One region of the Thalassotalea ponticola genome, then DNA from elsewhere that is predicted to be linked to it. Evidence: predicted binding sites of a transcription regulator. Region 1 holds the regulator's gene; the other holds the start of a gene.

Region 1 (3,158 bases):
GGCGCAAAGTCGTAAAAGATGTCAGTTTGTCCGTTAACGCTGGTCAAGTAGTCGGCCTGCTCGGTCCAAATGGCGCCGGAAAGACGACGTCGTTTTACATGATTGTTGGACTGGTTGCCAGCGACGAGGGTACAGTGACCTTAGATGACGTAGATCTGACCCTGTTACCGATGCACGAACGCGCGCGACACGGTATTGGCTACTTGCCGCAAGAGGCATCTATCTTTCGCAAGTTATCGGTACGCGATAACATTATGGCAATATTGCAAACCCGTAAAGAACTCAGCGCGAGTCAGCGCCAAGACAAGCTCGAATCGCTAGTCGAAGAATTCAATATTGGCCATATTATCGACAATACCGGGCAAAGCCTGTCGGGGGGAGAGCGTCGACGCGTTGAAATAGCCAGAGCGTTAGCGGCTGATCCCAAATTTATCTTACTCGATGAGCCCTTTGCCGGCGTCGACCCGATTTCAGTCAGCGATATAAAAAAAATAATTTTACACTTAAAAGAACGCGGTATTGGTGTGCTTATCACCGACCACAACGTGCGTGAGACACTCGATGTGTGTGAACATGCGTATATTGTGAGTCACGGTGAACTAATCGCGCAAGGTAGTGCCGATCAGGTATTATCTAATCAGCATGTGAGAGATGTCTACCTAGGTGATAAATTCACGCTATAGTTATAGTAACAAGGTGACCAAACACTGTATCAGCAGGGTTAGTTTTCTCCGCCAAAATTGGCATATGTAATTCGTTTTATGGAAAGCAATTAACTCATGAGACCAAGTCTTCAGCTGCGCATAGGCCAGCATTTAACGATGACGCCACAGTTGCAACAAGCGATCAAATTGTTGCAGCTATCTACCTTGGATCTGCAACAAGAAATTCAAGAAGCTCTCGACTCTAATCCGTTGCTTGAGGTTGATGATAGTCAATCGACGGATGATATGGCGGATCTCGATATGAACGATGTGCAACAATCGTCGAGCAATAGTGATAACGCCGATCAAATTACCACCAGTGAAGCTCTTACCAACAGTGAAATCCCTCAGGATTTGTCGGTTGATTCGACTTGGGAAGAAAGCTTCAGCGCCGGTACGTCAATGACCGGCATTGCCCCGCCAAACGACGACGATTCGCTATATCAAGGTGAAACCAGTGAAACAATTCGCGATCATTTGACTTGGCAAATGGAGCTCACTCCGTTTTCTGATACCGACCGCAGTATCGCGATGACGATCATTGACGCGATAGACGATGCCGGCTACCTGACTATCAGTACTGCTGAAATACTCGAAAGTATCGCCGATGAACGCATCGAATTGGACGAAGTTGAAGCGGTGCTCAAGCGAATTCACATGTTTGATCCCATCGGCTCCGGTGCGTGTTCTGTACAACATTGTTTATTAATCCAATTAAATCAATTTGACAGCAATACACCGTATTTAGCGCAAGCCAAACAAGTGATCAGTAAACACATTGATTTGCTCGCCAACCGCGACTTTCGCAGTATCATGCGCAAAACGCGGTTAAAAGAAGACGAGTTACGCGAGGTAATGCGCTTAATACAAAGTTTAAACCCTCGTCCTGGCGATGCCATTGCCCAAGGCGAGGAGCAATATATTATTCCTGATGTCAGTGTGGTGAAGAAAAACGGACGTTGGGTGGTTGAACTAAACCCCGATACTGCACCAAAGCTCAATATAAATGGTCAGTATGCTGCTATGGCGAAAAACAGTTCAGCCCAAGACAGCCAGTTTATTCGCTCGCACTTACAAGAGGCTAAATGGTTCATCAAATCACTGGAAAGCCGCAACGATACCCTGTTGAAGGTATCTAACTGTATTGTTCAACAACAGCAAGGTTTTTTTGAACACGGACCTGAAGCCATGCGCCCTATGGTGCTAAATGACGTTGCCGAAGCGGTTGAGATGCACGAGTCGACAATTTCTCGGGTTACCACACAAAAGTACATGCATACTCCAAGGGGAATCTTTGAATTAAAGTATTTCTTTTCTAGTCATGTCAGTACTGAAAACGGGGGAGAGTGCTCATCGACGGCGATACGCGCCCTAATTGAAAAGCTGGTCAACGCTGAAAACCCACAGAAGCCTTTAAGTGACAGTAAAATTACTGCATTATTGGCGGAACAAGGTATTAACGTTGCGCGCCGGACAATAGCTAAGTATCGAGAATCTTTGGGTATCCCACCATCTAACCAAAGAAAAAGCTTACTGTAAGCACAACGATAAGGAAACAGCTTATGCAAATCAATATCTCTGGTCATCATGTTGAAGTTACCGACTCTATGCGCGGTTATGTTGAACAAAAATTTGAGAAACTTGAACGTCACTTCGACCATATAAACAACGTTTATGTCGTATTGAAAGTTGAAAAGCTGCAACAAATCGCAGAGGCAACGCTACACGTGAACCAAGGTGAAATATTTGGTTCTGCCGAAAATGAGGACATGTATGCATCGATAGATGCACTTGTCGATAAACTTGACCGTCAAGTGTTAAAACACAAGGCGAAATTATCCAGTCATTAAATTTTATGAATCTTGCCAACTTGTTATCACCGGACTGCACAGTGTGTGCAGCTCCGGGCAATAGTAAAAAAAACATTCTAGAACAAATTAGTGTGCTTGCGGCCAACAAAATCAGTTCGGCGACAGCAAAAGAATTACTCAATAACCTGATCAACAGGGAAAAGTTGAGTAGTACAGGGATTGGTAATGGCATCGCCATACCGCACAGTAAAATCAATAATAACGAGCAACCCATCGCCGTACTTATCACCACAGATACACCTATAGGCTTTGATGCAATCGATAATAAACCGGTGGATATCTTCTTTGCTCTGTTCGTTCCTGAAGACCGCTGTCAGCAACACTTAGAGACACTAGCGAGTATCGCGCAATATTTTGCCGATAAACAAAACAGTAAAAAAGTCAGACGCTGTACCTCAGCCAATGAACTTTACAACACGGTCGCCAACGGCTAACAGGGAATCGCTATGAAATTAATGATCGTCAGTGGCCGCTCCGGCTCGGGAAAAACTGTCGCTCTGCGCGTACTGGAAGACTTGGGCTACTACTGTGTAGACAATATTCCCGTCAATCTATTACCCGCTCTCACACACACGGTGATTAA
Region 2 (3,158 bases), 410 kb from region 1:
CCGTATATTGACGGAATAACCCTGATCCAAACTCTGCGCAAACAGCAAATCAACTTTCCAATACTGGTGCTCACAGCCCGTGATCACTGGCAGGATAGAGTTGCAGGCTTGGACGCAGGCGCTGACGACTACCTAGCTAAGCCGTTTGTTACCGAAGAGTTATTAGCTCGCCTCAACGCCCTTATTCGCCGCAGTGTTGGCCAAGCCAGTCCGGTGATTAATAACGGTCCATTGAGTATCAACACCAAATCGCAGCAAGTGTCGGTGAACGGCAACGTTGTCAGTTTAAGCAGTAGTGAATACCGCCTAATTGAATACATGTTAATGCACCTTGGCGAAGTCAACTCAAAAAGCCAATTAACCGAACACATCTACAACGAAGACTTTGATCTGGACTCAAACGTGATCGAAGTATTTATTCGCCGTTTGCGCAAAAAACTCGATCCAGATAACGGCTATGGCTTTATCGAAACCTTGCGCGGTCAAGGTTATCGGTTAGTTAACCTAAACAAGGACAGCAATGGCTAGTCGTCGTAATTATTTACAATCGCTGTCGGCTAGAGTGTTGATGTCGGCGGTACTGCTCGTGTTGGTGGTGATACCAAGCCTGGCCTGGCTGTTAAATAAAGTCATGCACCAGCAGTTGTTACAAGCCAGTGACGATGAATTAATGGCACTAAACTACGGTATTTTAGCGGTTGCCGAAGTCGAACAACAAAACTTATTTATGCCCTCACAACTGGCCGATCCCAACTTTAATTTGATTGACTCCGGCCAATATGCGGTTATTACCCAAGACCAAAGTATATTGTGGCAATCGCAATCTTTGCTCTCTAGCGAGTTTGTCGAACAGTTACCAGCACCAGCACTGGGACAAAGCCAGTTCAGTCAATTTAACTATCAAGGCCGATTGCATCGAAGCCACAGTTTTACCGTGAGTTTTGTCGCTGCAGATACCAGTTTTCAGTTTACCGTCCATGTACTAAAAGACTTAACCACCTTACAACAGCGCTTACAGCAATTTCAAAATACGCTATTGCTGTGGGGAGCAATAGCACTAGCTATTTTATTGGTATTACAGTTTATCTATTTAAAATGGGCACTATCGCCGGTTGCTCGCCTGCAGCGTGAAGTAGGCAAAGTAGAGCAGAGAGAGCAGAGCCAACTGGGTCAAAACTACCCCATTGAACTGCAACAGTTGGCTAATCAACTCAATAGCTTAATCAATAGTTTGCAACATCAACAGAAGCGCTTTGCCAATGCGCTATCCGACCTAGCACACAGCTTAAAAACGCCGCTTGCTGTGTTGTCTACCAACAAATCCATAGACACCAGCGCCAACAAACAACTCACCACCATGGCCGATATTATTGAACATCAGCTAAAACGCGCACAAAGTGGCGGGCAAATGAGTTGGCATGTTGGGGTAAATATTGCTGACTCAGTGCAACAGCTGGTACGTACCATGAATAAAATCTACGCCGATAAGCAGTTGCAAATAAACACCGCTGTTAATGAACGACTTATGTTTAAGGGCGAGCAGCGCGATTTATTGGAAATCATTGGCAATGTGCTAGATAACGCGTGTAAAGCGGCTAATAAACAGGTACTTATTTCTCTCGTTGACCAACAAGGCATGAAACTGACCATCGAAGACGACGGTCCAGGTATTGATGAGCCTATGCGACAAGCTATTTTTGAGCGCGGTATAAGAGCTGACACCTATCAATCGGGTCACGGCGTGGGCTTGGCTATCGTTCGCGACTTAGTCGACAGTTACGGTGGTGATTTAACCATTACTCGCAGTAACGCTCTAGGTGGAGCCAAGTTTACCATAAGGCTTTCGTCCTAACTGTGCTCAGTAAACAATGACACCTAAACCATCACTCTACAACTGTCTGATTTCTTTACAAATAATAAAACAATTAAACGTAAGTTATTGATTTTATTATAGTGGTATGTTTTTTGCTTCCTTCTGACTTGATTAATCAAGAAAAATACTAATCGAGGAAGCTTTAATGAAAAAACTATTAGCAATTCTGATGTTTCTACCCGCTATGGCATTTGCCAATAACATGCCGGAAATACCTGACAGCATTGACGGCAATGAAGAATCGGGTGCTCAGTATTGGACCACCATTGACACTGACGGTGTTAATGATGACTCTTTGATGCAATTAGAGTTTGTCTATGGCGACATCGAATCAACCGATTTTGGCATGGCCTTTATGGATAGTGACGGCAATTTAACCGGCATGCTATCTATCTTTAATTCAACATTCGTCGAAGGCCAAACGTCAAGTGTGGTGTTTGACTTCGAAAACAACATGGTAATGACCTACGCGGGCAGTTTTGATATCAGTGATAGCCTGCCAGTGTTTGCGTTCTACTTCACTAGCGGTGAAGACACCGTGTACTCGGCAAACGATTTCAATGAGGGTGGCACCGATTACTTCGGCATGTACGTCAACTCCAATCAGTTTATCGGCTTTGATTTGACCATTTATGCGGTGGGTAAAGACGGCAGTACGATACAAGTCGGCGCAAACGATGTAACCATTTTTGCCCAAGTTCCAGAGCCACAAAGCTTGGCCATTTTAGCGTTGGCATTAATGGGCTTTGCGTTCAAACGCAGAACCGCCTAGTTTCTGCTTAGTTTCATTGCTAATCTCTGACAAAAGCCTTGCTTAGATGCGAGGCTTTTTTGTATTTGAGATACTCGTGTGGTCTCTATAAAAGCATCCGTTAATCAAACTCGCACAGACTTTCGTTTGTTCACTAACCGTTACCAATACTCACTCAAGTTATCGATATTATCGTTCATATTGCGTTCAGCTACCGTTTTATATACTTAGTGGTAGAATATCAAAAAGCGAAGGAGTCCATCATGTTACGCGTGATTATTGGCTATTCAAGTGCCTTGCTATTAACCCTGTTATTGTCGGTACAAATAGCGAGCGCAAGCGAACAAGAAGTCGCTTACCAACCATACAGTCAAGCTGAACTAGAGCAGATGTTAGCCCCAATAGCACTGTATCCTGACAGTGTGCTAACCCATATTTTGGTTGCAGCGACCTATCCCATTGAAGTCATTCAAGCAGAGCGTTTTGTTCGCGCTAACCCCAACTTAACGAATCAGCAGTTAATCGATAAAGGGG

Evidence for each region. The regulator sigma-54, encoded in region 1, starts transcription at its own class of promoters, with help from an activator protein. The targets are predictions, from matches to a motif close to GTTGGCACGNNNNTNGNNT.
Region 2: ACAY30_RS00085 (PEP-CTERM sorting domain-containing protein) is a predicted target of sigma-54. The motif match lies at 1,953-1,971, and genes of this name have one in related genera.

What each region holds. Positions count from the first base shown of each region.
Region 1 is NZ_CP166871.1:429,378-432,535, reverse strand. It holds gene lptB (LPS export ABC transporter ATP-binding protein) at 1-683, shown strand, start outside; gene ACAY30_RS01960 (RNA polymerase factor sigma-54) at 780-2,243, shown strand; gene hpf (ribosome hibernation promoting factor) at 2,267-2,554, shown strand; gene ptsN (PTS IIA-like nitrogen regulatory protein PtsN) at 2,560-3,009, shown strand; gene rapZ (RNase adapter RapZ) at 3,022-3,158, shown strand, end outside.
Region 2 is NZ_CP166871.1:15,118-18,275, reverse strand. It holds gene ACAY30_RS00095 (response regulator transcription factor) at 1-528, shown strand, start outside; gene ACAY30_RS00090 (ATP-binding protein) at 521-1,852, shown strand; gene ACAY30_RS00085 (PEP-CTERM sorting domain-containing protein) at 2,019-2,645, shown strand; gene ACAY30_RS00080 (DUF3300 domain-containing protein) at 2,888-3,158, shown strand, end outside.